DNA from 3 places in the Roseburia sp. AF20-18LB genome. Region 2 is predicted to be linked to each of the others. Evidence: predicted binding sites of a transcription regulator. Region 2 holds the regulator's gene; each other region holds the start of a gene.
What was found. Region 2 encodes HrcA, which represses chaperone genes, less so after heat shock. Its sites were predicted from a motif close to TGTTAGCACTCNNNNNNNNNGAGTGCTAACA; they were not measured.

Region 1 (7,871 bases), on a different contig from region 2:
GAAACAGTCATTGATTTCTTTTAAGTGGTCTAAGTCACCAAAGAGAAGATAAGCCTTTTTGCCGGAATTGGATTCTATAGCATGGGATGCCCGTTCCATAAATCCACGGCGGTTCAAAAGCTGGCTTAAGTCGTCATATTCGGAGATATAGCTTAAGATGCTGTTCTGCTCCTGAATGACTTTCATGGAATCCTGTAATTCTTTCTGAATCTGGCGTTCGCTGGCATTTAACTGGATAAAATGCAGGAGTGCACCAATCTGGAGGCTGCAAATCTGCATAAAGGAAATATCTTTCTGTTCCACTTCGCAAAGCAGCAGACCGAACTGTTCATCCCCGGAAAAGAGGATAAATGATGTATAGCAGTGGCTGTGTTCCTTTGGAAGAAAACTGGAAAATCCATTGGCAGTCGTTACTTTTGGACGTTTGCCCGGTTCATGGTAGACTGATTTTTCATCATGGTAATATGCTGCCAGATAGATTTCATCCGGATACTCTGCAAGCTCATTTTCCTGATGAATGACCGGTTTGTCAAAGAAGAAAAAGAAGGAACTTTTGACATTCATCAGATGCAGCCGCTCCATGATATGTGTAATCGTTTCTTTGAAATTGGCACCGGAGTTAATCAAATCTCTTGTAAAGGAAGGTACAAACCAGGCTTTCCGGTTAGAATCCATGATTTCTTTTTCAAGCTGGAAGACATCTGCAGAATGAACGTATTGCTGGGTAAAGGATAAAATGCCGGAAAGCTGTGTCTGCAGCAGTTCTTCCTCCGAGAAGTTAATCAGTGTACGGAGTAATGAAGTAAGTTGCTCTAAGAGCATTTCTCCGGAAATATGGGGATATGCAGTAAGCTTTCTCAGATAACGAATCAGAGGCTCGTTGGAGAAGTCAGTTCCCTTCCGGATAAAGATTTCTTCATATATATTTTCAAAATATGCATGTAGAACTTCGGTATAGTAATTACGATCTTTTTCGTATGAAATGGAAGAGAATAATTCCTCAGCCATAGCATCGACCTGCTGGTGTATAAAATCGTGCAGCTGCTCCATGCTGATATGACGCAGTGTGGTAAAGCCGGTGTGCAGCTGGCAGCCGCAGGAGCTCCTCTGGTGAAAAATGGCTGACATCCGGCAGGATTGTGGCTTCTTTCCCTGACAGAGCATAAGCGCATTCTGTAATGCCTGGTAGCTGAACTGGAAGCTGCTGTGGGAAACACTGGTCAGTGGTGGCTCCATGGTTTTTGCGTGGTCAATGTCGTCAAAACCGGTAATGGCAATGTCATGTCCCACCAAAAGGTCTCTTGCAGCACAGACGCGGTATCCTGCCTTTGCCATATTATCATTTGCAAAAGCAATTGCCTCTAATCCCGGGTTGTGGTCTAAGATATATTCCACCTGCTCGGTGACAAGCTCTGAGTAGTTGCCATAGACGACCATATCATCCGTGACCGGAAGCTGATGTTCCACCATAACATCTCGGTAGGCTTTCAGCCGTTCGTTGGAGTCTTTGTTGTTAGCTGGTCCTGCTACAAAAGCAATCTTACGATAGCCATGGACATTCACAAGATGTTCGATACATTGCCGCATGCCGTTGTAGTTGTCAGCAATCAGATATGGGATGTCCGGATCGTCCGGTGTGTCCTCTAACATCAGAAATGGAATATCTTTGTAATGGGAAAGAAATTCCGCTTTTACCTGATTACTTTTAAAAATAGAAAGGGAACCATAAGTGATGATCAGTGCATCCGGCTTGCTGAAATGTACATAATCATAAATGGTATCGAACTGATAATTATAGTCCCCGTCAAAGCTGCAGGATAAAATATCTTTACAATATTGTGGCATCTGAGGTCCCATCAGAAAAATAATATTGACATCTTCTTCTCTGGCACAGGTATAGAAACCCCGAAGTAAGTCTTCTGAGTAGCTGGACTGGGTGTCACCTAACATAATTGCAATGGTTGGTCTCTGGTTGTTCTCCATAATGTGCCTTTCTCTGGTAAAAAAGTTACTTGGCATTGTAAAAGCCATTCTTATGATTGACTTAAGTATAACATAAAACGATTAAGTAGAAAAGAAAATAAAAATATTACTGGACAAAAAATGCGATATATGCTAATATAGTTGAGCGTGTGAAAGAATTAAATAACGATGCGTGGCTCAGCTTGGTAGAGCGCTGCGTTCGGGACGCAGAGGTCGCAGGTTCAAATCCTGTCGCATCGACGAAAAAAACGAGTAGACTGTTAAGTGTACTCGTTTTTTATATGAAGATTTCTACCCAAACATTGTCTGGAATCATCCTGTCATGTTATAATGAGCGTAAGCAAGTCAACATATAAGCGTGATTGGCGAGCTGCAATTGTTTATCAGGAGTTGATTTTCACTTGATAAATGAAATGGTTGGAAAATAATACAATAAAGGAGAAGACACAATATGAGTATGGAACCGGATTTTCTTACTTTGACAATCGGAAAACAGAAAAATATTGCATTGATTGCCCATGATGGGAAAAAGGCAGAACTGATTCAGTGGTGTAAAGACAATGCAGAGACTTTAAAGAAACATTTTCTGTGTGGAACAGGAACAACAGCAAAAATGATTACAGACCAGACGGGACTGCCGGTTAAGGGCTATAATAGTGGCCCGCTGGGTGGAGACCAGCAGATTGGTGCCAAGATAGTAGAGGGAAAAATAGACTTCGTTATTTTCTTTTCAGACCCGCTTACTGCAGCACCTCATGACCCGGATGTAAAAGCATTGCTTCGTATTGCCCAGGTCTATGACATTCCGATTGCCAATAATAAAGCGACCGCAGATTTTATGATTCATTCTGAACTGATGGATGAAGAATATAATCACAATGTGATTAATTTTAATAAGAATATCAGACAGCGGGCATCGACGATAAAGTAACAGCTGGAGCAGAGAAAAAGAATTAATATTGCAGAGTTAATTATAAAAAGCTGGCAGCAACAGATGGAAAATACGAATCCGTCTGCTGCTGCCAGTTTATAAATTAAACTTTAAGTTGTTATGATATTCATTATCCTTCAATAGAAATATATTTCCTTTCTTCCACAGCAGGTTTTGCTTCTTTCTTCGGAACGGTCAGAGTCAGGATGCCATTTTCAAAACCGCCTTTGATGTCATCCTGAGTAACGCCATCTCCGACATAGAAGCTACGCTGGTAAGAGCCATAGTAACGTTCTTTACGGATATATTTGCCATCTTTGCCTTTTTCGTCCTTGTTGTCCTGGTGTTTGGCATTGACGATGAGGTATCCGTCTTTCAGCTCAGCCTGGATATCTTCTTTCTTAAAGCCCGGAAGTTCAAATTCCAGTTCATATCTGTCGTCAAATTCCTTAACGTCAGTGTTCATGGCAGCACGGTTGTCTGCTGCAGGAGCATTGTAAGCTCCGAATGGAAATACATCATCGAATATATCATCTACAAAGTTGTTTGAAAAAATACTTGGTACTAACATAAGTCATTCCTCCTGAAATAGTCTATTGTAATTAGTAATAATGTTTCTTGTTTCTGTGAGCTTCTCTGGCTTCCTCAACAGCCTCATGGTCGGCTACATTAATTTTAGCTTTTACTTTCTTCTTCTTTAATGGATGTTTTGGATTTTTATCTGACATAATAACATGCTTCCTTTCTTAATCTGAATCAGATACCATATAAAGTTCTGTTATCCTTCAATGGCAATGTACTTGTGGTCTTCCACAGCAGGTTTTGCTTCTTTCTTCGGAACGAAGAGTTTTAAGATACCATGTTTAAATTCGCCTTTGATATCCTCTTCAGTAATGGCATCGCCGACATAAAAGCTTCGGCTGCAGGCTCCGGAATAACGTTCCTTACGGATGTACTTGCCGGATTTCTTATCTTTATCTTCCTCGTCCAAACCTTTGGCAGCGCTGATGGTAAGGTAACCGTTCTCTAAGGAAGCACTTACTTCGTCTTTCTTAAATCCAGGTAAATCAATGACCAGTTCATAACCATTATCTTGTTCCTTGATATCTGTCTTCATCAGACGTGCGGCTCTACGACCGTAAAGTTTTTTCTCAGTTTTTTTCATATCCATGTTATCGTCCATCCATGGAAAATCCTCAAAGAAGTCATCAAATAAATTCTCTCCAAAAATACTAGGCATCAACATAAGTCATCTCTCCTTTTTTAATAAATCATTTTATGCTTGTTTACCTTGTTTCTTTGGAACCGGGATGTTTTAGGAACTCTTTTTTTTGTTCCTCTCCTTTGTTCTGACTACGTTATAGCACCAATTATTAGCACTGTCAAGAGGTGAGTGCTAATAAAATTGTGAAAAATTTGTGAAAAAACACAAATTGTGCAAAAACAAAGAAAAAACATGGAAATGCACTGTAAAAACAAATGAAATATATGGATATATAATGCAGAAATATAGGGGGAAATAAGGGGTAGCATGATAAAAAGGAAAGAATATTGCAGGAACTATGAGACTGTGTTATGATTTCTATAACTTTGCGTCATGGAAATTATGAGTTTAGGAGAAAAAACAAAATGAAGACACAGAATGAGAAAAGAAGTACATTTTCGGGGAAGATAGGGTTTGTATTATCAGCAGCAGGCGCTTCTGTTGGACTGGGAAACATATGGAGATTCCCATATCTTGCGGCAAAGTATGGGGGAGGAATCTTTCTGCTGATTTATATTATACTTGCACTGACTTTTGGATATACGATGATTATGGCGGAGACTTCTATCGGAAGAATGACGAAGAAGAGCCCGGTGGGAGCATATCATACCTTTGGAAAATCCCGCTGGCTCTCTTTCGGTGGCTGGATAAATGCGATTATTCCGGTTTTAATCGTGCCATATTATTCTGTAATTGGCGGCTGGGTAATGAAATATCTGGTGGAATATATCAGGGGAAATGGCAGTAAACTTGCATCGGATGGATATTTTTCCAATTTCATTTCCAGCGGGCTTTCCACAGAAATCTGCTTTGCTTTTTTTGCGGTATTTACGTTGGGGATTATCTTTGCCGGCGTCCGGAATGGTATTGAGCGGGTATCCAGATTTATGATGCCGGTGCTGGTTGTTCTTTCTATATTAATAACGGTTTATTCCGTAAGCAGACCGGGAGCATTAAAAGGAGTTAAATATTTTCTGATTCCAAATCTTGAAAATTTTTCCTGGATGACGGTAGTAACAGCCATGGGACAGATGTTTTATTCCCTGTCCATCGCCATGGGAATTCTCATTACTTTTGGTTCTTATATGAAGAAGGAAGTTTCTATTGAGGAGTCCACGAAGAACGTGGAAATCTTCGATACAGCGATTGCCATGATGGCAGGGCTGATGATTATTCCGGCAGTCTTTGCATTTTCCGGTGGAAATCCGGAAACACTGCAGGCGGGGCCATCATTGATGTTTATTACGATTCCAAAAGTATTTGACAGCATGGGACTTGGAACCGGAGTCGGAATTTTGTTTTTTGTACTGGTGCTGTTTGCAGCAATCACAAGTTCTATTGCATTAACGGAAAGTGCAGTATCGACTTTTGAAGATGAACTGGGCTGGGAAAGACGGAAAGCAACGGTAATTGTCGGCATTGTAATGCTTCTTCTGGGAAGTCTTTCCACACTGGGATATGGACCATTGGCGAATGTAAAAATTATCGGAATGCAGATTCTTGATTTCTTTGATTTCCTGACGAACTCCGTGATGATGCCGATTGCAGCTATTGCAACCTGCCTTCTGGTATCAAGAGTGGTGGGAGTGCAGCGGATTGAAGAAGAAGTAACCCGGGGCGGCAACCCGTTCCGCAGGAAAAAGATATTTACGGTGATGATAAAATACCTTTGTCCGATCTTTGCAGCGATTATTTTAATCAGTTCCATAGCAAATGCTTTTGGATGGATTCAGATGTAATGAATGACAAATTAAGAAAATACAGAAATGCAACTACGAGAAACACGCTTTGCGAGTTTCTCGAGTTATCGCGGTGCTCGTCAAATCTGCATGCAAGCATGCGATTTTTCTCGCTACTCGCGTAATCAAAAAGAGCGTTCTTTCCTAATTAGAAAAGACGCTCTTTTTGGACAGAATCATATTATGAATTTGCCATATTCTTAACGGCATTCAATGCCTTCTGGACTGGTGGCAGACAGATAATGATTAATGTAATAAGTGCTTCTGCACCAAGGTATGCACCGTTGTAAGCAAGAGAGTATACCACTGCATTCGGGAATTCTTCCGGAGCATACATGCCGAAGAAAATCCAGCCGGAAAGGAATGCGAAGAAGTATCGACCTAATACACCAGCGATATAACCTTTGATAAGTCCATGTTTGGATTTGCTGAAAAGTCCGGAAAGGCCTAATGCACCAAAGGCGAAGAGGTAGTCCACTAACATCTGTGGAACACTGATGATGTAAGGGTCAACGACTAACTGCAGAATTCCGTAAGCAAAAGCTGCGGTTAAGCCGGCACCCAGACCGTACCAGTAACCAATCAGAACGATGAATAACATGCTCAGTAAAGTAACGGAACCGCCCATTGGCATATCGAAAAGTTTAATCATGGAAGTTACCATGGCAAGGGCAATTGCCATAGCTGAAAATGCAAGCTGCTTTGCACTGAATTTCTTCTTTCCACCGAAGATAGCACAGCCAATCAGAAGAATGGCAATCATGATGATAACGAGGGCTGTAAAACCTGCGGTGGTAAGCTGGTAAGATGAGCCGTCGTATGTTGCAAAAATTGACATAAAAAATCCTCCTTAAAGATGATACTCTGCCAGGAGGTTGAACTATGTGCTTCCTTACGCCGGTATTATCCGGTTCAAGTAATAAGGGTCAACGCAGATACGTTTCTCAGCCAAAGGCGCCCCTAGCAAAGCAATGTTTTGTTTTCAGTTTGTAATGGTAACAGTGGTAGTATAAAATGTCAAGTGTTAATTTTCTGAAAAAGATTTTCTAAAAAATGAAAAAATCCGCTGGAAAATATAAAGAAAAAGTAACTTCCGGTCGATAAAAGGTTTAGAAGTGTCTTTTTCTGCGCTTTTTTAGAAAAAAGGGTTACTCTTGAATCTGAAAAGCAAAAGGAATATAGTAAAGATAAAAAGATGAGGAAACAACAAGCAACAAGGAGAGGTTCTATGCGTAAGTACAAGGATGTTGGAAAAAGAATACTGGTATTAGTTTTAAGTGTTTGTATGATTGCAGGCGTTCTTCCGGCAATACCGGCAGAGGCGGCGGATGCATTTCCAGGCAATGGAAGCATTACATTAGGAGCGGATGCAAATGGTGCAACTGCAACCGGAAATGATACCTATACTTATACCGGACAGGAGGTTAAGCCGGCAGTTACGGTCCAGATTGCTGGAGAAACTTTGAAAGAAAAAGAGGATTACTCCGTTTATTACCGTAATAATACCAGCGCAGGAACAGCATATATTGATATCGTTGGTATCGGAGACAGCCACAGATGGCAGACCACCAAGAGCTTTACGATTGCACAGCAGAAGTTAAGCTATATCGGTGTTAATTATAAAGGGGTGGAAGGAACCGGTGAAGACGGATATGTATATTATACAGGAAGTGATGTATTACCGACGATTACAGGGGTGTATGGTATCATAAGCGGTACTTCTACCATGGTAAACCTTTCAGCAGATGATTATAACGTAGAATATACATCCGGAAGCAATACCACAGTAGGAACACATTCCTTTAAAATTGTATTAAAGAGCAGCAGTAACTATACATTTTCTGGAACAATTACAGAGAACCGTTACAATATTTACTATAATATTGGAGCAGATTCTGTAACTGTTTCCAATGGACTGAGCGATTCTACTTATACCGGAACCGCACAGAGACCG
Region 2 (7,871 bases):
CCAAATCTGCATGCAAGCATGCGATTTTTCTCGCTACTCGCGTAAAAAAAGCTGCCTCCATTTTTCAGGAAACAGCTTTATCATTTTTATAAATCATCGAAGGACTCTTTAATTTTTCCCATAAATCCCTTTTTCTTTTTCGTGCCTGCCGCACCATTCTGTGTCTTTAATGAATTACCGGTCTCTGCATCAAACTGGCGCAGTGCCTCTTTTGCAGCTTCATTTAATCCGGTCGGGACCTGAACCACAAGTGTAACATACTGGTCACCACGGACTGCCTTGTTACGCAGGGATGGGATTCCTTTTCCTTTCAGACGGATTCTGGTGTCGGTCTGTGTACCAGGTTTTACTTCGTAGACCACATCGCCGTCGATGGTTGTAATTCTTACTTCTCCGCCCAATGCTGCCTGTGCAAAACTGATTGGTGCTGTTGAATATACATCCATGCCCTGTCTCTGAAGGATTGGATGGCGGGATACTACTACTTCTACCAGAAGATCTCCTCTTGGTCCGCCATTTACCCCCGGCTCACCTTTTTCACGGATTCTTACACTCTGGCCGTTATCAATTCCGGCAGGAATGCTGACCTTAATCTTCTTCTTGCTGGCAATGTAGCCGGTTCCACGACAGTCCGGACATTTGTCACGAACAATTTTACCGCTTCCGTTACATTCCGGACAGGTCTGTACATTCTGTACCATACCAAATAAGGACTGCTGGGTATATACCACTTTTCCTTTTCCCTGACATTTGCTACAGGTCTCCGGACTGGTTCCCGGCTTCGCTCCTGTACCATGACAGGTCTTACATTCATCCTTTAATACTAAATCAATTTCTTTCTCACAGCCAAATGCTGCCTCTTCAAATGTAATTCTGACACTGGCACGTACATTGGCTCCCTTCATCGGTCCGCTGCTGCTGCTGCGTCTTCCGCCGCCAAAGAAATCTCCGAAAATGTCTCCAAAGCTTCCAAAAATGTCTCCCATATCCATACCTGAGAAATCAAATCCGCCTGCTCCGCCGGCACCTCCATCAAAGGCCGCATGACCAAACTGGTCATACTGTTTTCTCTTCTCCGGGTCGCTCAGTACTGCATATGCTTCAGATGCTTCCTTGAATTTCTTTTCTGCTTCTTTATCCCCCGGGTTCATATCCGGATGATATTTTTTGGCAAGGACACGATATGCTTTTTTTATTGCTGCGTCATCTGCGTTTTTATCAACGCCTAAGACCTCGTAATAGTCTCTTTTCTGTTCTGCCATAATCTATTCCCTCTTTACCGTTTGTAAGGGTTGACAGTAAAACTGCCAACCCTTTCTACTGCTTTTTATCTGTAGAATTATACTTCTTTGTAATCAGCATCTACCACATCATCATCTGCGGAACCTGCAGCTGCTCCACCGGCTGCACCTGCTCCCATATCAGGACCTGCACCAGCGGCTCCCTGAGCTGCCTGAGCGTTCTCATACATCTTAGCAAATACTTTCTGTGCACTTTCCATCAGTTTCTCTTTTGCTGCTTTCATCTCAGCAACCTGATCATCTGTCATGTTTTCAGCCTGTGGATTTGCATCTACTAAAGCTTTCAGTGCATTTAAGTCAGCCTCTACTGCAGATTTATCTGCCGCATCAAGGTTATTTCCAACCTGGTCTAATGCCTGCTGTGTCTGGAATACGAAAGCATCTGCATCATTTCTGGTGTCAATTGCTTCTTTTCTCTTCTTGTCCTGTGCTTCAAATTCAGCTGCTTCTTTTACTGCTTTATCAATATCTGCATCAGACATGTTAGATCCGGCAGTAATTGTAATATGCTGTTCTTTTCCGGTTCCTAAGTCTTTTGCAGATACATTTACAATACCGTTTGCATCGATATCGAAAGTAACTTCAATCTGAGGAACTCCACGACGTGCTGGTGGGATACCATCCAGACGGAACTGTCCAAGGGATTTGTTATCTCTTGCGAACTGACGCTCACCCTGTACTACGTTGATATCTACTGCTGTCTGATTATCTGCTGCTGTTGAGAAAATCTGGCTCTTTCTTGTAGGAATTGTTGTATTTCTCTCAATCAGCCTTGTTGCAACTCCACCCATGGTCTCGATAGACAGTGACAATGGAGTAACATCCAGAAGAAGGATATCACCTGCGCCGGCATCTCCTGCTAATTTACCACCCTGGATACAAGCACCAAGTGCTACACACTCATCCGGGTTTAAGGATTTACTTGGCTCTTTGCCTGTTAACTGTCTTACTTTATCCTGAACAGCCGGGATACGTGTAGAACCACCAACCAATAATACCTGGCCTAAGTCTGCATTGGTTACGCCTGCATCTTTCATAGCGTTCTGTACCGGGATTGCTGTTTTTTCTACTAAGTCATGTGTCAACTCATCGAATTTTGCTCTTGTCAAGTTCATATCAAAGTGCTTTGGTCCTTCTGCTGTTGCAGTAATGAAAGGCAGGTTGATATTGGTTGTTGTTGCTGAAGACAACTCTTTCTTAGCTTTCTCTGCAGCTTCTTTTAATCTCTGAAGAGCCATCTTATCAGTAGATAAATCAACGCCTTCTGCTTTCTTGAATTCGTCAATCATCCACTGTGTAATCTTGTTATCGAAATCATCTCCACCTAATCTGGTATCACCATTTGTAGATAATACTTCGATGACTCCGTCACCGATTTCGATGATAGATACATCAAATGTACCACCACCTAAGTCGTATACCATAATTTTCTGTTCTTTTTCGTTGTCCAGTCCATAAGCAAGTGCTGCTGCTGTCGGCTCGTTGATGATACGTTTTACATCAAGTCCTGCAATCTTACCTGCATCCTTGGTTGCCTGACGCTGTGCATCATTGAAGTATGCCGGTACAGTAATAACTGCTTCTGATACTTTTTCTCCTAAATATCCTTCTGCATCAGCTTTTAATTTCTGTAAAATCATTGCAGAAATCTGCTGTGGAGAATACTGTTTGTCATCAATGCTTACTTTGTAATCGGTTCCCATATGTCTCTTAATGGAAGAGATTGTTTTCTCTGCGTTGGTTACTGCCTGACGTTTTGCTGGTTCACCAATCAGACGCTCACCTGTTTTTGTAAATGCTACGATAGATGGTGTTGTTCTTGCACCTTCCTGGTTTGCTATAACGGTAGGTTTTCCACCTTCCATAACTGCCACACAACTGTTTGTTGTTCCTAAATCAATACCAATAATTTTACTCATGTTCTTATCCTCCTATGCTTAATTCGCTACTTTTACCATGCTATGTCTGATTACATTTTCTTTGTACTTGTAACCTTTCTGTAACTCCTCGGCTACTACATTCTCACCGAGTTCTTCATCTTCCACATGCATTACTGCATTATGGAGATTCGGGTCAAACTCCTGACCGGCTGCTTCAATCGGTGTTACACCAACCTCTGTCAGCACTGTCATCATCTGCTTATAAATCTTATCCATACCTTCTACGAAGCCATTGTTTTTGTCTTCTTCCGGTACAGCTGCAAGCCCTCTTTCAAAATTGTCGATAACTGGAAGGATTTTCTCTAAGATTGCGCTGGCTCCCATGTCATACATCTGGCTCTTTTCCTTTTCCGTTCTCTTACGGAAGTTTTCAAATTCTGCCATCTGACGTTTCAGCCGGTCGGTTAAATCTTCAATCTGTTCGTCCTTCTTATCTTTCTTGTCTTTCTTTTTAAAGATACCTTTCTTTTTCTCCTCATCTTCTTTCTCTATTTCTTCCGGTTCAGATTCGGTATCTTCCGTTTTTTCTTCTGCCTCAACTTCTTTTTCTTCTGAGGCGGTATTCTGTGCTTCTTCCTGCTTTTTTGCATCCTCTGCTTCTAAGTCTTCTAATACTTCCTCAAGCACTTCTTCTTTCTTTTCTTCTGCCACTTCCTTACCACCTTTCTATGCTATTCTTTCTTCGGCTTATCAAATATGCCTTCTAGTTGTGATTTCAAATTTTTCAGATTATCCATGACGTTCTCATAATCCATACGCTTTGGTCCGATAATTCCTATCGTTCCCTTCACGCCTTTACCAAGTTCATAGGTAGCTGTTACCACACTGCAGTCCTTCATGGTCTGAATTGGAGATTCATCTCCTATATAAACCTGTATGCCGTTCTCCTCATTGCTGAGGTTATCCGTCACCAGACTTACTAACTGTTTCTTCTCTTCTAACGCATCTAAAAGCTCTCCTGCTTTCTGCGAATCCGATAACTCCGGATATTTTAAGATATTCGTTGCACCGCTGGTATATATCTCCAAATCCTCGTCTTCGCTGATTGCTTCTGCTACTGCATCCAATACATCACTGATGACTTTGGAATGGATACCGGCTTTCTCTTTCAACACTGCTATGGTGCCCAGATTAATCTGATCTAATGACAATCCATTTAAATGTGTATTCAAAAGCATGTTAAGTTTTAACATATGCTCATTATCTATCGGCTCTTCTATCGGAATCATCTTATTTTTCACAAGATTGCCTTCCAATACGACAACTGCCAGAATATGTTCATCATCCACATTGGATAACTGGATGAACTTCAGGCTGTTGTGGTGATACTGCGGTGCTGTTATCATGGTGGTGTAATTCGTATTGTTCGCCAACAGCTTTGCCACCTGCTGCAATACCTGTTCCATCTTCTCCGTATGTTCAATTACGAACTCTTTCATATCGGATACTTCTTTGTCCTTCTCTGCAATCAGATTATCTACATAGAAGCGATATCCCTTATCGGATGGAATTCTTCCTGCCGATGTATGTGGCTGCAAAATATATCCCATCTCTTCCAAGTCCGACATCTCATTCCGGATTGTTGCGGAACTTAAGTTCAAATCCGTATACTTGGAAATGGTTCTTGAACCAACCGGCTCACCTGTTTCCAGATAGTTGCGAATGATTGCATTTAAGATTTTTGTTTTTCTTTCATCTAATTCGTTCTCGTTCATTCACGTTCTCCTGAAAATGAAACTTTTATAGGTATTTGAAAAAGCTTTTTGTACTGCTTTTTCTTAGTTGTTAGCACTCAACTTGAAAGAGTGCTAATTTCTATGTACTTAAGATAGCACCATTCGTTTTTTTTGTCAACAGCATTTTATAATTTTATATTTTCTTTAGATTTGTTCTGATTCAATGCGGTTCAACACCGCACTACTTAATCCAGTAAAAACTGGGCGAGTACATAGTTGCTGATGTCCATGCCATGGTCGCTGAGCTTTATTACACCGGCTTTTTTCTCGATTAAGTCCTCTTCCTGAAGCTGGTTTAAGACTTCGCCATATACTGCTTCTATTTCCACGCCAAAAGTCTCTTTGAATTCTGTTCTTGTAACTCCCTTTAACATACGCAGGCCTAAAAACATGAATTCTTCCATCTGGGCATGGCGGCTGATTGCATCTGCACTCTCATGGAGATTCAATGCCGGTACTCCATCTATTTCCTTCGCCGAAATATTACCACATGCTTTGATATACGCTTCAATCTCTCTTATATTACTGTAGCGTACTTCTCCAATCAGGGACGCTGCCCCAAGTCCTACCCCAAGATACGGCACCCGCTTCCAGTATCCGATATTATGCCTTGCCTCTTTCCCCGGCTTTGCATAATTGGATACTTCATAATGCTCATAACCTGCCTCTGCAAGAATCTCCTGAGTCTTTTTATAAATCTCATACTCTGTCTCTTCAGATGGCAGATGCTCTGTCGGCTTTCCGGCTTCCCGGAGCACTGCCTCGAATTTGTATTTTTCATAAAATGGTGTTCCCTTTTCGATAATCAGGGAATAGGCTGAAATATGCTCCGGTTTTAATGCTATGACACGCTTTAAGCTGGTAACAAATTTCTCCGTACTCTGATAAGGCAGGGCACTCATCAAATCAACATTGATATTTTCAAATCCACATCTTCTGGCACATTCATAATTCTCCAAGAACTGCCGGTAAGTATGGATTCTTCCTAATATCTTTAATTCATCATCAAAGGCAGACTGTAACCCTATGCTGAGACGGTTAATGCCTGCTTCTTTATAAGTAAGAAGTTTTTCCTCATTTAAAGTTCCGGGATTACATTCTATGGTAATCTCTGCATCTGTTTCCACCTCAAAGCTTACCTGAATCTGTTTTAAAAGAAGTGCGATATATTCCGGTGCTAAAAGAGACGGTGTTCCGCCCCCTATATATATAGTAGAAAGAGCCGGACGTCCCATTATCTGTCCGTAATATCTGATTTCATGCAAAAGAGCACCCACGTAGCGGTTTTGTAGCCGCTCGTCCGCAGGTGCTGATAAGAAATCACAATATTCACATTTTCTTACACAAAAAGGAATATGCACATAAAGTTCCATCTATGTTCTCCTGTCATCTATTTCTCATCTAACTTCAGTACACTCATAAATGCTTCCTGTGGAATCTCTACATTTCCCACCTGACGCATACGTTTCTTACCTTCCTTCTGTTTCTCTAACAGTTTACGCTTACGGCTGATGTCACCGCCGTAACATTTTGCCAGCACATCTTTTCGCATTGCTTTTACTGTCTCACGGGCAATTACCTTGCTTCCAACGGCTGCCTGAATCGGGATTTCAAATAAATGTCTCGGAATCTCTTCCTTTAACTTCTCACACATCTTTCTTCCACGCTCATAGGCGGTATCCTTAAATACAATAAAGGAAAGAGCATCCACTTCTTCTTTATTAATAAGAATATCCAGCTTCACAAGCTCTGACTGCTCATAACCCTTCATCTCATAATCAAAGGACGCATATCCTTTGGAACGGGATTTCAATGCGTCAAAGAAATCATAAATAATTTCATTTAACGGAAGGTCATATTTAATAACTGCACGGGTCTGCTCAATATATTCCATACTCTTATAGATACCACGGCGTTCCTGGCACAAATCCATAATGGCACCTACATATTCGGATGTCACCATAATTTCTGCTGCAACCATCGGCTCTTCCATATATTCGATTTCGGATGGATCCGGAAGATTGGATGGGTTTGTCAATTCTATCATGGTACCATCCGTCTTATGTACCCGGTATACAACGCCTGGTGCTGTCGTTACTAAATCAAGATTAAATTCTCTCTCTAACCGCTCCTGAATTACCTCCAAATGAAGCAGTCCCAAGAAACCACAGCGGAAACCAAAGCCCAATGCAATGGAAGTCTCCGGTTCAAACTGTAAGGCTGCATCATTTAACTGTAATTTTTCCAAAGCGTCACGAAGATCCGGATATTTGGCTCCATCTGTTGGATATAATCCACAGTATACCATCGGATTAACTTTCTTATATCCCGGCAATGGTGCATCACAAGGACGCTTTGCCTCTGTTATGGTATCACCCACACGGGTTTCTTTCACATTCTTAAGGCTGGCAGTAATATAACCTACCATTCCGGCTTCTAACTCATCACATGGAATGAACTGTCCGGCTCCGAAATATCCTACTTCTACTACATCTGCTTCTGCTCCGGTTGCCATCATGCGGATGGTTGTCCCCGGTTTTACGGAACCTTCCCGGATTCTGCAGAATACAATAACACCTTTATAAGCATCATACACAGAATCAAAAATCAACGCCTGAAGAGGCGCTTTGGCGTCCCCTTTTGGTGCCGGTAATTTATGCACAATCTGCTCTAATACTTCTTCCACATTCAACCCTGTTTTGGCAGAAATCCGTGGTGCATCCTGTGCCTCAATTCCAATCACATCTTCAATTTCTTCTACTACTTCTTCCGGCCTTGCACTCGGCAGATCAATTTTATTAATGACTGGAATCACTTCCAGATCATGGTCTAATGCCAGATATACATTGGCAAGGGTCTGTGCCTCAATCCCCTGTGCCGCATCTACTACCAGC
Region 3 (7,871 bases), 130 kb from region 2:
GTTATCATCGGTGGTGGAGATACCGGAAATGACTGTGTCGGAACTTCTATCCGTCACGGCGCAGCCAGTGTCATCCAGCTTGAAATGATGCCAAAGGCACCGGATGAACGTGCTGAGAACAATCCATGGCCGGAGTGGCCGAGAGTCTGCAAGACAGACTACGGTCAGGAAGAAGCAATTGCCATGTTCGGCTCCGACCCTCGTATTTACCAGACAACCGTAAAAGAGTTCTTAAAAGACAAGAACGGTAAGCTCTGCGGATTAAAAACCGTAAAATTAGAGGGCAAAAAGGATGAAAAGACCGGACGGATGCAGATGGTGGAAGTACCGGGCTCTGAAAGCAAGTTAGATTGTGATCTGGTTCTGATTGCAGCAGGCTTCCTTGGAACAGAAGATTACATTGCCAAAGCATTCGGCGTAGACTTAAATGCCGGAACCAATGTGGCAACAGAAGCCGGTCATTACAAGACCAACGTGGAAAATGTCTTTACAGCAGGAGATATGCATCGTGGACAGTCCCTTGTAGTATGGGCAATCCGTGAAGGAAGAGAAGCAGCCCGTGAAGTAGACGAAAGTCTGATGGGATATTCTTATCTTTCCGTACAGTAATGAAAATTACAATATAATGATAGAAGAAAGTCGTCTGACTATGGTGCACCGGAGGGTGAGCTGTGGCAGGCGGCTTTTTCGTGGTTGACACATTCTGCTTTTGGGGCATAAAATAACCCTTGTGACAAAAAGAGCGAGAAGAAAACAGCGAAAGGACATAAAGAGAATGAGCAGGAAAGCAGTATTTTTTGATATTGATGGAACATTGTGGGACGAGCATTTTGTGATACCGGAGAGCACAAAGGAAGCAATCCGGAAGCTGCGGGAAAATGGACATCTGGCATTTCTCTGCAGCGGAAGAACCAGAGCATTTATTCAGGATGAAAGATTGCTGACACTGGGATTCGACGGAATTGTGGCAGGCTGCGGTACCTGGATAGAGATGGATGGAAAAACACTTTTTTATAAAAAATTAGAACAGGAATTGATAGAGGATACCATACATATATTAAAAGAGTATGGAATTCCTACGGTATATGAGGGAAGCCGGAATTTGTATATGGATCTGGAAGAATTTGAAGAAGACCCTTATGGCTTGAAACTAAAAGAGACATTGGGAGAGGATTTGCTGCCGGTAACGGGAAATGAAGCAATTATGGAAATCAGTAAGTTTTCCTGCTCCACACCGGATGATACTTATCTTAAGGTACTTTCCCATCTGGAAGAGAATTTCACACCGCTGGTGCATGATGCGGCATGTGCAGAGTTTGTTCCAAAAGGATTTTCCAAAGCGTCCGGCATCGAAAAAACCTGTGAGCTTCTTGGTATTGAGAAAGAAGATACCTATGCATTTGGAGACAGTATCAATGATGTGGAAATGTTAAAGCATGTGCAGCATGGAATTGCCATGGGAAATGGTACCAAAGCAGCAAAAGAAGCAGCGGATTATATCACAGCACCATTGCACGAAGACGGCATTTATAAGGGATTGGAGCATTTTGGACTGATTTCATAAACAAATCTAAAAAAAGTATTAAATCGTTACAAATTGAAGAAAGTGAGAAAACGAGAGAAAAAACGAGATATTAAGAGTAAATATAAGAAAACAAGAGAAAAATAAAAAATGGTCAGGCTTGCGAAAAAGAGACGCAGAAACTATTATATGACTATCAGTTAGCACTCGGTTTGAATGAGTGCTAATAAAAAAGAAAGAAAACAAAGAGACCGAATCAAGGAGGCAATGAATCATGAAATTAGTACCATTATCAGACAGAGTTGTATTAAAACAGTTAAAAGCAGAGGAAAAAACCAAATCCGGAATTATCTTAGCAAGTGCTGCACAGGAGAAACCACAGGAAGCAGAAGTAATCGCAGTTGGTCCTGGCGGAGTGGTAGATGGCAAAGAAGTTACCATGCAGGTAAAAGAAGGACAGAAGGTTATTTATTCTAAATATGCCGGAACAGAAGTAAAACTGGATGGCGAAGAATATATCATCGTAAAGCAGAATGATATTCTTGCAGTAGTAGAATAATCGAATTGATAATTGGTAAATAAAACAAATAATAAAATAGGAAAATAGAAGAAAGAGGTAAGAAATTATGGCAAAGGAAATCAAATATGGAACAGAAGCCAGAACAGCATTAGAGGCTGGAGTTGATAAACTGGCAAATACAGTCAGAGTAACAATCGGACCAAAAGGAAGAAACGTTGTACTGGATAAATCATATGGCGCTCCATTAATCACAAATGATGGTGTTACCATTGCAAAAGAAATCGAATTGGAAGATGCATTCGAAAATATGGGGGCACAGCTTGTAAAAGAAGTAGCAACCAAGACCAATGACGTTGCTGGTGATGGTACTACAACAGCAACCGTTCTTGCACAGGCAATGATTCAGGAAGGAATGAAGAACTTAGAGGCTGGTGCAAACCCAATCGTTTTAAGACGTGGTATGAAGAAAGCAACTGAAAAAGCAGTTGAAACAATCGCAGCAATGTCTTCTAAAGTAACCGGAAAAGACCAGATTGCAAAAGTTGCATCTATTTCCGCAGGTGATGAAAGCGTTGGCAACATGGTAGCAGATGCAATGGAAAAAGTTTCCAATGATGGTGTTATTACCATTGAAGAGAGCAAGACCATGCAGACAGAGCTTGACCTGGTAGAAGGTATGCAGTTTGACCGTGGATACATTTCCGCATATATGTGCACAGATATGGATAAGATGGAAGCAGTTTTAGATGAGCCGTACATCTTAATTACCGATAAGAAAATCAGCAACATTCAGGAAATCCTTCCACTGTTAGAACAGATTGTTCAGTCCGGTTCCAGACTTCTTATCATTGCTGAAGATATCGAGGGTGAAGCTTTAACTACATTGATTGTAAATAAACTGCGTGGAACATTTAACGTTGTAGCAGTAAAAGCTCCAGGATATGGCGACAGAAGAAAAGAAATGTTAAAAGATATCGCTATCCTTACCGGTGGTCAGGTAATTTCAGAAGAAGTTGGTCTGGAATTAAAAGATGCTACTATGGCACAGCTTGGCCGTGCAAAATCTGTTAAGGTTAAGAAAGAGAACACCGTTATCGTTGATGGTGAAGGAAATAAAGAAGAAATCCAGGCAAGAATCGGCCAGATTCGTGCACAGCTTGAAGAGACAACATCTGAATTTGATAAAGAAAAATTACAGGAAAGACTTGCAAAACTGGCAGGCGGCGTAGCAGTTATCCGTGTTGGTGCTGCAACAGAGACAGAAATGAAAGAAGCAAAACTTCGTATGGAAGATGCTTTGAATGCAACAAGAGCAGCAGTCGAAGAAGGAATCATCGCAGGTGGCGGTTCTGCATACATCCATGCATCCAAAGAGGTTGCAAAGCTTGCTGAGACATTGGAAGGTGATGAGAAGACCGGTGCAAAGGTTATCTTAAAAGCATTGGAGGCTCCATTGTATTACATTTCCGCAAATGCAGGTCTTGAAGGTGCAGTTATCATTAATAAAGTAAAAGAGTCCGCTCCTGGTATCGGATTTAATGCAGCAACAGAAGAATATGTAGATATGGTAGAAGCTGGTATCCTTGACCCGGTTAAGGTTACAAGAAGTGCTTTGCAGAATGCAACATCTGTAGCATCTACATTACTTACAACGGAATCTGTTGTAGCAAATATCAAAGAAGATGCTCCTGCAATGCCGGCAGGAAACCCAGGTATGGGAATGATGTAATAAGAAAATAAAATATATTACTGAAAAGTAAGGATAGAGAGCTCCTGGCTGCGGATAATGCAGTCAGGAGTTTTGCTATGCAGTTTTTTTCCTGATGTTAGTTTTTGGGGGCAGTTGTTTTGATTTGCAAAATATGTTACAATTATTTCATTGTGTAACATGAAGTCTGAATAGCAAGGAGGAAGAAAAATGGGAAGGGTAGTTATTCTTACAGACAGTTCCAGTGGAATTCGTCAGGCAGAAGCGCAGCAGTTAGGGATTAGCGTATTACCAATGCCTTTTTTTATAAATGGTGAAATACTGTTTGAGGATATCAATCTGACACAGGATACATTTTATGAGCATCTGACAGATGGAGCTGAGATTTCAACATCCATGCCGGCAGTAGGAGACCTTACAGACCGTTGGGATGAGCTTTTAAAAGAATATGATGAAGTTGTATACATTCCATTATCCAGTGGATTGAGCAGTTCCTGTGAGACTGCAACAGCATTATCCATGGACGATGAATATGAAGGAAAAGTATTTGTAGTAAATAATCAGAGAATTTCTGTAACACAGAAACAGTCCGTATTTGATGCAATCAAACTGGCAGAAAGCGGCAAGAGTGGAAAAGAGATTAAAGATATTTTAGAGGATGCAAAATTCCAGTCCAGCATTTATATCATGGTAGATACCCTCTATTATCTGAAAAAGGGTGGAAGAATTACACCGGCAGCAGCAGCACTGGGAACATTGTTGAAATTAAAACCGGTATTACAGATTCAGGGTGAAAAGCTGGATGCTTTTGCAAAAGCCAGAACGGTAAAGCAGGCAAAAAGCATTATGATAAAAGCAGTAAAAGATGACTATGCATCCCGCTTTAAGGAGTGTCAGGATGAGATGCAGCTTTGTATTGCATACACTGGAGATATAAGTGCAGCGATGGAATTCCGCAAAGAAGTGGAAGCAGAATTTGGGATTACAGACATTATGATGGATCCGCTTTCTTTAAATGTATCCTGCCATATCGGACCGGGAGCATTAGCACTTGCCTGTGCAAGAAAATTATAAGATTTAAAGTGTAAATTCTCGGTAAAATTGATTGACCAACCACAAAATATTGTGTAAAATTGAAATAGTTTAACTTGTTAATGCATAAAAGCAAGTAACATATCATGGTAAAACCAAGGAGGAAAATGAAAATGGCATTTTGTGGAAATTGTGGCACACAAGTGGGTGATGATGCAGATTTTTGCCCGAATTGTGGCCAGAAATTAAAAGGGGAGATGGAACAGCCGGCAGAGCAGGCAACACCGGTACAGGAACAGCCGGCAGAGCAGGAAACACCGGTACAGGAACAGCCGGCAGAGCAGGAAACACCGGTACAGGAACAGCCGGCAGAACAGGAAGCACCGGTACAGGAACAGCCGGCAGAACAGGCAGCACCGGTACAGGGACAGCCGCAGCAGGAAACACCAGTACAGGGACAGCCTCAGCAGGGACAGTTCCAGAGTCAGCCGCAGCAGGGACAGTTCCAGAGCCAGCCGCAGCAGGGACAGTTCCAAGGACAGTTCCAGAGCCAGCCGCAGCAGGGACAGTTCCAAGGACAGTTCCAGGGACAGCCACAGCAGGGACAGTTCCAGGGAAGACCACAGCAGGGACAGTTCCAGGGACAGCCGCAGCAGGGACAGTTCCAGGGAAGACCACAGCAGGGACAATTCCAGGGACAGCCACAGCAGGCACGCCCGCCTAAGAAACCATTTAAGATGACGAAACAGTTATGGGCATTGCTTATTGCAGTCATTGCAGTTGTAGTAGTTGCAATTGTTGCACTTGTGGTAGTGAAGAATCAGAAAAAGAAAGTAAATATCAACGATTATATTTCTGTAGAGTATAACGGCTATGAAACAGCAGGAACAGCATATGTTGATTTCGACGAGACCGGATTCAGTGAAGCTGTTATCAAGGCACAGGGAAAGAAACTTAAAAATGTAAAATCTCTTGATGACCTTGACTGGAGTGACCTCACAGATTTGATGGGAAGCAGTAACTGGGATTTGATTGACAGTATTACTTTTGATGTGAAACCGGATTCAGACCTGTCAAATGGTGATGTGGTAACCGTTACTGCTTCATGGAATGAAGATTATGAGAAAAAAGCAGGAGTTAAAATTCTTTCCAAAGAACAGGAATTTACAGTAGAAGGACTGGAAGAAGTAAAAGAAGTTGATCCGTTTGAAGATATCGAGGTAACCTTCTCAGGAACACCACCTTATGTATATCCAGACTGGACCAATAATTCAGATGATGATTACTTACGTTATCTGTGGTTCAATTTTGAAGATTATGACAGTCTTGATGTCGGAGATACCGTAACTTTAACTGTTGATGAGTCAGAAGAGAATGCATTGGCAAATGGTTACAAATTCACACAGACATCAAAAGAATATATTGTATCCGGAGTAGATTCTTATGTAACATCTGCTGCAGATATTTCAGCAGACAATCTGGATTCCATGAAAAATGAAGCAACAGATGCGTTAGATGCATATTTTGCAAATAACAATTCCTATATTGGAAATTCCGGATTCAGTTATGAAGGTTCATATTATCTGGTTGCAAAAAACAGTGATACATGGGGTGATACGAACGTCCTTTATCTGGTATTTTCGACAACTGTAACAAGTGCAGAAAATGCATTTGAGCCAACTGTTGTATACTTCCCGGTAAAATATACAAATATAATGGCATTATCTGATGGAAGCCAGAACTTCAATACATACGGTGATATCGAAGGATATACTGAATTAGAGTATGATGATGGATGGTATAATGTTGAGGGTTATACAGATGGGGCACAGATGTTTAATGATCTGGTTGTAACACAGAAAGTTGATTATACTTACGAAGTAACTGATAATTTAACTCAGTTTGGAAACTAAAGGAGAAGAAAATGAATTCTGGAAATGATTTTACAAAGCACATTCATGTGAAAAATATCATTCGTCTGTTATCTATTTTATTAATGGTATTTTTCTTTGTGCCATCATTTATGGTATCCTGTGCAGGATATGGAAATATTAAAATCAGCGCTTTTAAAGCTATGACAGGTATTAAGATAGAGGGCGAAAGTGTAACAGACCCGAAAATAATCTGCATCATAATGCTGCTGCTTCCAATCGCTATGCTGGCTCTCTGGTGCTTAAAGAGCGTATTAAAAGACAAAATTGCTGCAATCGCATCCGGAAGCTGTGCAGTTGTTGACTTTATTTTCTGGATTGCACTTTGCGTCGGAGTAAATAAGGAAGCAACAGATAATTACTGTACAGCGAAGGTTACAGCCGGATTTATATTTAATATATTGTTTATTCTGGCAATTGTAGTGTTGGATCTGTTGATTATTATCAACGTACTTCAGGCTGAGAAACCATTAATCAGACAGAAAATGATGAACGGATATCAGGGAATGCCACAGCAGAATATGTATGGAAATGTGCCACCACAGCAGGGACAGTTCCAGGGACAGCCAATGCCGCCACAGCAGCAGGGACAGTTCCAGAGCCAGCCAGTACAGCCACAGCAGCCAGTACAGCCGGTATGCAGTAAATGTGGTGCTCCGCTTGTAGCTGGAAATAAGTTTTGTACCAAGTGCGGAAATCCGGTTGCATAAACTGGAATATGAAATAAGTAATAAGTAATAAGTAAAGTAGAAGCCCCATCGTCTGATTATTCAGAGAATGGGGCTTCTTTTCTGCTGCAGCATTGCAGGTTCAGGATTTTATACAGCTTGACTGCGGAGCTGTTTCTTTTTCCGGTTCTTCCAAATGAGATAGGAAATCATAAGCGGTACACCGGCACCAATCCATGCTACCGGGCTTGCCAGACGGACTGACCAGTATCCATATGGATTTAAAAGGAGCCATACGACACCGACACGGCAAATCATTTCAAAGATACCGCTGACCATAGGCATGATACCTTTTCCAAGTCCCTGCAAAGAAGTACGATAAAGGTAAATAAGAGCAAGAAAGAAGAAAAAGCAGCTGATGGTATTTAAGTACTGTGTGGCATAACTGTAAATGGCTTCCGTCGGTTCGCTTAAGAAAAGGGAAACAATG

Region 1: DWX65_RS14135 (Hsp20/alpha crystallin family protein) is a predicted target of HrcA. The motif match lies at 4,286-4,316, and genes of this name have one in related genera.
Region 3: groES (co-chaperone GroES) is a predicted target of HrcA. The motif match lies at 1,721-1,751, and genes of this name have one in related genera.

Annotation. Positions count from the first base shown of each region.
Region 1 is NZ_QTWP01000014.1:4,744-12,614, forward strand. Features, by position in the region: gene DWX65_RS14115 (GGDEF domain-containing protein) at 1-1,983, opposite strand, end outside; tRNA gene DWX65_RS14120 (tRNA-Pro) at 2,150-2,223, shown strand; gene DWX65_RS14125 (methylglyoxal synthase) at 2,441-2,914, shown strand; gene DWX65_RS14130 (Hsp20/alpha crystallin family protein) at 3,045-3,485, opposite strand; gene DWX65_RS15540 (hypothetical protein) at 3,517-3,642, opposite strand; gene DWX65_RS14135 (Hsp20/alpha crystallin family protein) at 3,693-4,160, opposite strand; gene DWX65_RS14140 (sodium-dependent transporter) at 4,544-5,917, shown strand; gene thiT (energy-coupled thiamine transporter ThiT) at 6,099-6,755, opposite strand; TPP riboswitch at 6,790-6,889, opposite strand; gene DWX65_RS14150 (GBS Bsp-like repeat-containing protein) at 7,146-7,871, shown strand, end outside.
Region 2 is NZ_QTWP01000001.1:383,591-391,461, forward strand. Features, by position in the region: gene dnaJ (molecular chaperone DnaJ) at 87-1,262, opposite strand; gene dnaK (molecular chaperone DnaK) at 1,340-3,220, opposite strand; gene grpE (nucleotide exchange factor GrpE) at 3,239-3,892, opposite strand; gene hrcA (heat-inducible transcriptional repressor HrcA) at 3,913-4,956, opposite strand; gene hemW (radical SAM family heme chaperone HemW) at 5,163-6,350, opposite strand; gene lepA (translation elongation factor 4) at 6,368-7,871, opposite strand, start outside.
Region 3 is NZ_QTWP01000001.1:517,680-525,550, reverse strand. Features, by position in the region: gene DWX65_RS02595 (glutamate synthase subunit beta) at 1-609, shown strand, start outside; gene DWX65_RS02590 (Cof-type HAD-IIB family hydrolase) at 776-1,564, shown strand; gene groES (co-chaperone GroES) at 1,797-2,081, shown strand; gene groL (chaperonin GroEL) at 2,149-3,771, shown strand; gene DWX65_RS02575 (DegV family protein) at 3,961-4,824, shown strand; gene DWX65_RS02570 (zinc ribbon domain-containing protein) at 4,956-6,695, shown strand; gene DWX65_RS02565 (zinc-ribbon domain-containing protein) at 6,707-7,423, shown strand; gene DWX65_RS02560 (MATE family efflux transporter) at 7,532-7,871, opposite strand, start outside.